3 regions of the Sphingobium sp. AntQ-1 genome follow, and region 2 is predicted to be linked to each of the others. Evidence: predicted binding sites of a transcription regulator. Region 2 holds the regulator's gene; each other region holds the start of a gene.

Region 1 (3,278 bases), 1.2 Mb from region 2:
GCAGGCGACGGTTGAGGTTGCCGATGACGCCCTCGAACGCCTTCTTGACCTCATAGCTCTTCTTGCCGTCGATGAAGCGCAAGGTGACGGGCTTGCCGCCGGTGCCGTGAAGGATGATGAGCTTCACCTCGCCGGGCAGGTCGGTCCAGGGGGTGTCGAGCGAGAAGCCGAATTCCTTGGCGAGGGAGCCGAGCACCTGCATATAATAGGGGCTGGGCGGGTTGGATTTGGCCCAGGGGACGACGGCGCCCTTCTTGATCGAGAGCGCTTCGTTGGGGACCACCAGTTCGGGGTCGAATTCCTGCCGTTCGCCCAGGCCGTCGCAGGCCGGGCAGGCGCCCATGGGCGCGTTGAAGGAGAATAGGCGCGGTTCGATGTCGGGGATGGTGAAGCCGCTGACCGGGCAGGCGAATTTTTCGGAGAAGACGATGCGGTTGGCGGGGATGCCCGCGCCCTTCATCTTCTTGTCGGCGGACTGTACTTCGTTTTCGCGGCCCGGCACGACGCCGTCGGCCAAGTCCACGAAGGCGAGGCCATCGGCGAGTTTGAGGGCCTGCTCAAAACTGTCGGCCAGCCGCGTGCCCATGTCGGGTTCCACGGCCAGGCGATCGACCACGACTTCGATGTCATGCTTGTATTTCTTGTCGAGGGCGGGCGCATCCTCGATCAGCATCATTTCGCCGTCGATGCGGACGCGGGTGTAGCCCGCCTTCTGCCATTCGGCGAGTTCCTTGCGATATTCGCCCTTGCGCCCGCGTACGACCGGGGCGAGCAGGTAGAAGCGGGTGCCTTCGGGCAGGAGGGCGACGCGGTCCACCATCTGCGACACCGTCTGCGCGCTGATGGGGAGGCCGGTCGCGGGGCTGTAGGGGATGCCGACGCGCGCCCAGAGAAGGCGCATATAGTCGTAGATTTCCGTGACCGTGGCGACGGTGGAGCGCGGGTTGCGGCTAGTCGTCTTCTGCTCGATGCTGATCGCGGGGCTGAGGCCCTCGATATGCTCGACATCGGGCTTCTGCATCATCTCCAGAAACTGGCGTGCATAGGCGGAGAGCGATTCCACATAGCGCCGCTGCCCCTCCGCATAGATGGTGTCGAAGGCGAGGCTGGATTTGCCGGAGCCGGACAGGCCGGTGATGACGATGAGGCTGTCGCGGGGCAGGTCTACGTCGACGCCCTTGAGATTATGTTCGCGCGCGCCGCGGACGGAGATGTGGGTGAGGCTCATGGGGCGTGTTGTTCCAGATTTGTTCTAATTGGGCAAGCGCTGGTGCGCCCTTGCGGGCGAAGATAGGGATTGGGCAGCGGCAGGGGAAGGTGGCCGGAAAGGCAAGTTTTGCTTGGCACGGCATGGCGGTCGCAACTAGGGTTGGCAGCAGCGGGGGACCAATGAGCAACAAACTCTATTATGGCAATAATCTGGACGTGGTACGCGCGTATGTGGCCAGTGAAGGCATCGATCTCGTCTGCCCGGACCCTCCGTTCCATTCCCAAGTTCATTATAATATCCTGTTCAAGTCGCCAAGCGGTGGCCAGTCCGACGCGCAGATCAAAGCGTTTGCGGATACCGGCAAGCAGGGGCGTTTGTTATGACCGATCAAACTTCACCTCTTTCCATCCCCCGTCACGAAGATTTCATGCTGCCCATACTTAAGGTGCTGGACAGCCATGGCGGATCGGCGACGAACGAGGAGATAGAGGAAGCGCTGATCGAGATGCTGGGGATGACGCCGCAGCAGATGGACGTGACCTATCCGACCTCCGGCGCGGCAGTGGTGCCCGACCGCATGTCGTGGGCGCGCAGTTACCTTAAATATCCGGGGTTGGTCGATAATCCCAAGCGCGGCATGTGGGTGTTGACCGACGACGGGCGGCAAGCCGTGTCGATGCCAGACGAGAAGGTTCGGCGGATGGTGGCCGATGCCTATAATGTGCATCAAATTGCACTGGCCGCGCGCCGGAAGGCCAAAGAGGCGGCGGCCATGGGCGATGACGCAGCGACGCCGACCCGAAACGAAGAAATCATCCTGCATGATCAGCCAACCGAGGAAGAAGAGGCAGAATGGTCCGATGCGCTGCTGAAAGTGCTTCGCACCATGCCGCCTGACGCGTTCGAACGGCTTACGCAGCGGTTGCTGCGCGAAAGCGGTTTCGTGCGGGTCGAGGTGACGGGCAAGTCGGGCGATGGCGGCATTGACGGGGCGGGCGTGCTGCGCATGAACCTCATCAGTTTTCAGGTGCTGTTCCAGTGCAAGCGCTATGCCGGATCGGTGTCTTCCCCCACTGTACGCGATTTTCGCGGGGCGATGCAGGGGCGGGCGGATAAGGGGTTGATCATCACCACCGGCACTTTCACCACCGATGCGCGCAAGGAGGCTACACGCGACGGCGCGCCGGCCATCGACCTGATCGATGGGGAAGCGCTGTGCCAGTTGCTGAAAGAGCGGGGGCTGGGCGTGCGGGTGCGGCAGGTGATCCATGAGGAAGTCGATATCGTCAGTGACTTTTTTGCGGAAATTTGAAACGCGCAAGGCGGCCTGACGCGTTCCCGTCCACCGCAAACCCACTGGCCAATCCGGCCGCGCTAGGGCAGAGGTTGCGCCCATGAGCCTGCCCGATCCGTCCCATTTCATCGCCGCCGGGCAGAGCGCCGAGGTGTTCCGGCTGGACGGGGGGCGAGTGCTCAAGCTGTTTCATGCGGGTATCGACCCCGGCATTGTCGAGCGCGAATATGCGATGATGCAGGCGATCCAGGCGACTGACTTGCCGGTGGCGCCGGCGCTGGGGTTGAAGGAAGCGGGCGGTCGGCGCGGGATCGTCTATGGCGAGATGGCGGGGGCGGACCTGCTGGTCCATTTGCGCCAGAAACCGTGGCGTTGGCGCTGGGCGCTGGCGCAGATGGCGCGGTTGCAGCAGCATATCCAGGCGCAGCGCTTGCCGATGCTGCGCAGCCGCAAGGCGATATTGGCCGAGGATATCGAGGTGGCGCCAGTGGGCGAGAGGCTGCGCGCCGCCGCGATCGAGCGGCTGGACCAACTGATCGAGGGAGACGCGCTGTCCCATGGCGATCTGCACCCGGCCAATCTGATCGTGACGCCCGACGGACTGGCGGTGATCGACTGGTCGCGGGCGGCGCGCGCCGCAGCGCCGACGGACGTGGTGCGGACCGAGATGCTGATGCGCTTTGGTCCCGGCCAGACGGGGGGATGGTGGGAGGAAAAGATACGGGATCAGGCGGCGGCCCAGTATATCAGCCGCTATCGGGCGGTGACGGACAT
Region 2 (3,278 bases):
CGGGCGCGGTTGTTCGGCCATATATTGGAGCAAGTGGATGGTCCCGCCGAAGGAATCGCTGCCGCTCTGGCGACCGGGGACCAGGGCGCGATCCCCGAAGCGGATGCGGAAGCGATGCGGCGCAGCGGGCTGGCGCATCTTCTGTCGATCAGCGGCTTGCATGTGACGGCGCTGATCGGGGCGGTCATTTTCCTGCTGATGCGCGTGATGGCCTTGAGCCAGCGGGCGGCGCTTGGCTGGCCGCTGATGCTGATCGCGGCGGCGGGCGGGGCGCTGGCGGGGATCGGCTATACGCTGCTAACCGGGGCGGAGGTGCCCACGGTGCGATCCTGCGTCGCGGGCTTGCTGGTCTTGGGCGGACTGGCGATGGGTCGGGATGCGGTGACATTGCGACTGGTGGCGACCGGGGCGCTGGTCGTGCTGCTGCTGTGGCCCGAAGCGCTGGTCGGGCCGAGTTTCCAGATGAGTTTCGCGGCGGTGACGGCGCTGGTGGCGCTGGCCGAACATCCGCGCTTTCGCGCCTTTGCCGCCGTCAGGGACGAGGGCGTGATTCGCAAGACGGGTCGCTTGCTGGTCGTCATGCTGGCGACCGGGATCGCCGTCGAACTGGTGCTGATGCCGATCGCGCTGTTCCATTTTCACAAGGCGGGCCTGCTCGGCGCCTTCGCCAATCTGATCGCGATCCCGCTCACCACTTTCGTCGTCATGCCGCTGGAGGCGCTGGCGCTCGTGCTGGATGTCGTAGGGTTGGGCGCGCCGTTCTGGTGGTTGACGCAGCAGGCGCTGAACCTGTTGCTGCTGCTGGCTCATGGCGTGGCGGCGAGTCCTATGGCCACATTGCTCGCGCCGACCATGGGTATGGGGCTGTTCGGCATCACCATCGTCGGACTGCTCTGGTGCCTGTTATGGCGGACGGGATGGCGATGGCTGGGACTTGCGCCGGTGCTGATCGGCGTGGCGGTCACCTTTACCGCCGCGCCGCCCGATATCCTGATTACCGGCGACGGGCGGCATGTCGCCGTGCGGACGGGAAAGGGCATGGCGATATTGCGCGATCGGGCGGGGGATTATGTGCGGGACGTGCTGTCGGAAAGTGCAGGTTATGACGGCGAACTGGCGGCGATCGCGGCGCTGCCGGAGACGCGCTGCTCGCAGGATATGTGCGCCATGAGGATGAAGGATGGCAAGGGCCGCGACTGGCGGCTGCTCTTTACTCGCAGCAATGTGCTGATCGATCGGTCGAGTTTCGCCGGCGATTGCGCGGCGGCGGACATCGTCGTCAGCGATCGGGGCCTGCCGCGCTGGTGCCGACCGCGCTGGATGAAGGTCGACCGCCGGTCGCTCGCGCGTACCGGTGGGCTGTCCATGATCCTGGCGAAGGGCGAAGTTCACACCGTCCATCGGGCGGGCGACGCGCATCCCTGGGTCGCCCGCCAGACCCGCCGGACGTGGAGGGAACAGCCTGAATCATTTAAGGCCCAATCACACAGGCCTCAATTGTAGCGGCGCAGCAGCCCCGCGAGCTTGCCCTGGATGCGGACCTGGCGCGGATCGTATATCTGCGGCTCATAGGCCGGGTTGGCCGGATCGAGCCGGACGCGGCTGCCTTCGCGGCGGAAATATTTCAGCGTCGCTTCCGCCTCGTCGATCAGCGCGACGACGATCTGACCTTCGCGGGCGACGTCGGTGCGCTGGATCAACGCGAAGTCGCCGTCGAGGATGCCGGCTTCCATCATCGAATCGCCCGACACTTCCAGCGCATAATGATCGCCCGCGCCGAGCAGCGCGGCGGGCACGGAGAGCATCGCCTGCCCTTCCATCGCCTCGATCGGCACACCGGCCGCGATCCGGCCGTGCAGCGGGATTTCGATCACGTCATTGGCGGCGGTGGGGATCATCGGCGGCTGGGCGGGCGGCGCGACCTTGGGATTGAGCGCGATCACTGGCGCGGGCGCGCGATGCATCGCATCGGGGAGCTTGAGCACTTCCAGCGCGCGGGCGCGATTGGGCAGGCGACGGATGAAGCCGCGCTCCTCCAGCGCGTTGATGAGGCGGTGAATGCCGGATTTGGACCGCAGGTCCAGCGCATCCTTCATTTCCTCGAAAGAAGGCGACACGCCGCCTTCGTCCAAGCGGGTCTGAATGAAGCTTAGCAATTCCTGCTGCTTGGGCGTCAACATTGCGATCCTCCGTGGAACGTATGAGGAACGCATAGGAAACAGATGAAGGTTAGTCAAGCACCGAACATGTCAGGGCAGCGGCAGAATCAAGACCCGATCGCCGGGAGCCGCCGGCGGCGATCCGGCGGGGCGCAGGATCAGGCAGTCGGCCTTCGCCATGGCGGCGGTGGCCGCGCTGTCCTGTGACGTGACCGACACGATGCCGCCCGGTCCGCGCCAGGCGCGCAGATAATCGTCACGATCGCCGGTGGCGGGCAGCGGTGAGGCGAGCGGCGCGTCGCTTGTCGGTGGCAGCGGATCGCGTGCGCCGCCCAGATGACGGACCAGCGGCAACAGGAACAGCGTGGCCGTGACGAAGGCGGAGACGGGATTGCCCGGCAGGCCCAGGAACAGCGTATCGGCGATTCGCCCCGCCATCAGCGGCTTGCCCGGCCGCATTTTGATCTTCCAAAAATCGAGCGCGCCGCCTGCTTTCACAAAAGCGGGACGGACCAAATCATGGTCGCCGACGGAGGCGCCGCCGGTCGACACGATGATGTCGGCCGTGCGCGCCCGTTCGATCGCGGCCACCATCGCATCGAGGTCGTCCCGCACGATGCCGAGGTCGATGACGTCGCAGGGCAGGGCGGCGAGCAGGGCGGCAAGCATCGGCGCGTTGGAGGAAGGCAGGAAACCCGGCGGCGTCGGGGCGCCGGGCGGCACCAGTTCATTGCCGGTGGACAGCAGCGCGACCGTCGGCCGACCGCCGACCGGCACGACGCCATGGCCACCCAGCACGGCGAGCGCGACCTGAGCCGGGCCGAGGCGACCGCCAGCCTCCAGCAGCAGGGCGTCCTGCGCAAAGTCGGAGGCGGCGGTGCGGACATGACGACCTGCGGGTAGCGGATCGGCGCTGGCGGTCAGCCAGTCGCCGTCGCGGGTCGCATTTTCCTGGATCAATATGGTGTCGGCGCCCGGCGGTAGCGGCGCGCCGGTGAAGATGCGGCTCGCTTCGCCCGGCGCCAGGGCTGCAAGGTCCGCCGCGCCGGCCGCGCTCTCGCTGGTGACGCGCCAGGGGCCGGGTGCTTCGGCGGCGCGCACGGCATAGCCGTCCATCGC
Region 3 (3,278 bases), 1.9 Mb from region 2:
TGGAAATCGCTCTCGGAAAAGGCGCGGATGCTGTCGAGCTGGCCCTTCAACCCGCCCATCATCCCCTGCCGCACGAAATCGTCCCTGATGCCCTCGGACACCACCGCGCCTGCGCGGTTATAGCCGTAGAAGGGGATGGTCAGATCCTTGAAGAACTGGCTGCGATTGTCGAACGTGCCCTTGCGGATACCGTCGAACACATCGATCGGCAGCCCGCCCGGATTGGCCTCGGTCTTCAGCATCAGCGGCGGCACCGCGCCGATCAGCGCCAGCTTGGCGACCCGGCTGGTGCCATGGCGGCCGACATAACGGGTGACTTCGCCGCCGCCGGTCGAATGGCCGACCAGAATCACGTCATGCAAATCCAGCGCCGCGATCACATCGGCCAGATCGTCGGCATATTGGTCCATATTGTTGTTGTCCCACACCTGATCCGACCGGCCATGGCTGCGGCGGTCATGGGCGATGGTGCGAAAGCCATGGTTGGCGAAGAACACCATCTGCGCGTCCCAGGCGTCGGCGCTCAGCGGCCAGCCATGGGAAAAGACGATCGGCTGGCCGTCGCGCGGCCCCCAATCCTTGTAAAAGAGGCGGGTGCCGTCCCTGGTGGTGACGAAATTGCGCATGATGAAAATCCCTTCTGTGTCTGGAAGAGCGTCTGTCTCGCCCTGTGCTTGCAGTTTTAGAGGCAATGACGGAGGATCGGGATTGGCGGTCCCGACATTAAGCGGGCCGATTCCGACAAAGGCTGCCCCATGGACGCGACGCAGACCCCCAGGGCCGAAATCGGCATCCTCCTCTATCGCGACTGCCAGCAGGCGATGGTCCATGGCATGACCGACCTGATCGCCATCGCCGGGCAGTTTTCACGGCAACATGGCGGCCCGCCACTCCGCGTCAGCCATTGGCAGATGCAGGTGGACGGCGGCTGCGCCCGCAGCCAGGACACGCATGAAGGCCACACCGGCACGCCCGACATCTGGCTCGTCCCCGGCCGCCTGTCGGGCATTCCCGATGCGGAGGAAGCCGCGCCCTACGCCCGCTGGCTGCTCGATCGCCACGCCGCGGGCGCCACCCTTGCCTCCAACTGCGGCGGCGCGTTCCTGCTGGCGGCGACCGGCCTGCTCAGCGGCCGCCCGGCGACGACGCACTGGTGGTTCGCCGACCCATTTCGGGGGCGCTTCCCCGACGTCAAACTGGATTGCGACCGCATCGTCATCGACGATGGCGACATCATCACCGCGGGCGGCCTGATGGCCTGGACCGACCTTGGCCTGCGACTGGTCGACCGCCTGCTCGGCCCGACGGTGATGCTCGACACCGCCAAATTCCTGCTGATCGACAGCGCGGGGCGCGAACAGAAGCATTTCGCCCGCTTCATGCCCCGCATGACCCATGGCGACGAACCGATATTGAAGGCCCAGCACTGGCTCGCCGCGCGGGAAGCCAAAGCCGTCAGCGTCGGCGACATGGCGGCGCAGGTCGGTATGGAGGAACGCACCTTCCAGCGTCGTTTCAAGGCGGCGACCGCCATGACGCCGATCGAATATGTCCAGCATCTGCGCGTCGCAAAGGCGCGCGAACATCTGGAGTTTACGAAGCGCACGATCGACCAGATCGCCTGGAGCGTCGGCTATGAAGACGCCGCCGCCTTCCGCAAATTATTCCACCGCCTTGTTGGCCTGTCGCCCGGCGACTATCGCGCCCGCTTCGCCGCACCAAGCACGCAGGCGGCCTGAATTTTTCGATAGTTAGCTAACTATCTAAATTTGCGGATGGCGATTCAATTGTCGCACTCGCTGTCTCAGACTTGCGGCTTTCCCCGCTCCCCGTTAAGTTCCCTTTTCGTTCTTATCAGGGAAATTTCATGAACAGCCTGGCCGCCCTCTTCATTCTCGTCGCCCTGCTGATTGGTCTTGCGGTCGGCTGGCTGCTCAGCGCCCGGTCCATGGCCCCGCTGGCGGCGGAAAAAGCCGATCTCGCCGCCAGGCTCGACCTCGCCACCACCCAGCGCAACGGCGCCATCGCCGAACTGGCGGTGGAAAAGGAGCGCGTCGCCCAGGCCGAAACCCGCATCGCCCGGCTCGAAACCGCGCAGGTCGTCGCCGACCAACAGCGCGAATCCATCCAGGCCGCCGCCGCCCAGCGTATCGAGTCCATCCAGGCCGAACGCGAAGCCGCGCTGCGCGAACTGGCCGGATTGAAGTCCGATACACAGGCCCGCACACAGGCCTTCGAGCAGCAGATCGCTGCGCTCCGGGACGCCAAGGAACAGCTCTCCGCCCAGTTCAGCGAAATCGGCGGCAAGTTGCTCGAATCCGCCCAGACCCAGTTCCTGACCCGCGCCGACCAGCGTTTCGCCCAGGCGAACGAGAAGAGCGAGGCCCAGCTCAAGACCCTGCTCAATCCGGTCGAAACCACGCTCAAACGCTATGAGGAGGGCCTCGCCCGCGTCGAAAAGGACCGGGTCGGCAGCTATGCCGAACTGCGCGAGGCGGTGCAGCAGGTCCATCTGGGCCAGGGACAGGTGCGTGAGGAAACCGCCAAGCTGGTCAACGCCCTGCGCGCCGCGCCCAAGACCCGCGGCCGCTGGGGCGAGCAACAGTTCAAGAACCTCATCGAAACCGCCGGCCTCTCCCCCTTCGTCGATTTCAAGGAAGAAGTGTCGGTCGCGGTCGAGGACGGCAGAATGCGGCCCGATTTCGTCATCAACCTGCCCGGCGACCAGCAGATGGTGGTCGACGTCAAATGCTCGCTGGTCGCCTATTTGAACGCCGTCGATCAGGTCGATCCCGCGTTGCGCGACGCCCATATGCTCGACCATGCCCGCGCCATGCGCACCCATGCCGACGCGCTGGGGCGCAAGGCCTATTGGGAGCAATTCGACAAGGCGCCCGACTTCGTCATCATGTATGTCCCCGGCGACAATTTCGTCACCGCCGCGCTGGAGGCCGACATGGACCTGTGGGAACGCGCGGCCAAGAATCGCGTCATCATCTGCGGCCCCGCCACCTTCCTGCCCCTCGCCCGCACCTTGGCGGGCCACTGGCGCCAGGCCAAGATGCAGGAACAGGCGCAGCAGGTCGGCCAACTCGGCAAGGAACTGTACGAGCGCCTCGCCGTCGCCGCGACCCATTTGAAGCGCCTCGGCTCCGGCCTCAACAGCGCCGTGTCCAACTATAATAATTTCATCGGCAGCTTCGAAAGCCGCGTCCTCTCGACCGGCCGCAAGTTCCGCGATCTCGACATCGAAACCGGCGGCAAGGAGATCGAGGCGA

The links. The regulator LexA, encoded in region 2, represses DNA repair genes until DNA is damaged. The targets are predictions, from matches to a motif close to GTTCCNCNCTTGTTCT.
Region 1: uvrA (excinuclease ABC subunit UvrA) is a predicted target of LexA. The motif match lies at 1,239-1,254, and genes of this name have one in related genera.
Region 3: rmuC (DNA recombination protein RmuC) is a predicted target of LexA. The motif match lies at 1,837-1,852, and genes of this name have one in related genera.

Annotation. Positions count from the first base shown of each region.
Region 1 is NZ_CP117158.1:950,424-953,701, reverse strand. Features, by position in the region: gene uvrA (excinuclease ABC subunit UvrA) at 1-1,228, opposite strand, end outside; gene sphantq_RS04725 (hypothetical protein) at 1,390-1,593, shown strand; gene sphantq_RS04720 (restriction endonuclease) at 1,638-2,522, shown strand; gene sphantq_RS04715 (phosphotransferase) at 2,605-3,278, shown strand, end outside.
Region 2 is NZ_CP117158.1:3,479,443-3,482,720, forward strand. Features, by position in the region: gene sphantq_RS17445 (ComEC/Rec2 family competence protein) at 1-1,503, shown strand, start outside; gene lexA (transcriptional repressor LexA) at 1,494-2,180, opposite strand; gene sphantq_RS17455 (molybdopterin molybdotransferase MoeA) at 2,250-3,278, opposite strand, start outside.
Region 3 is NZ_CP117158.1:1,619,446-1,622,723, forward strand. Features, by position in the region: gene sphantq_RS08050 (alpha/beta fold hydrolase) at 1-626, opposite strand, end outside; gene sphantq_RS08055 (GlxA family transcriptional regulator) at 756-1,739, shown strand; gene rmuC (DNA recombination protein RmuC) at 1,868-3,278, shown strand, end outside.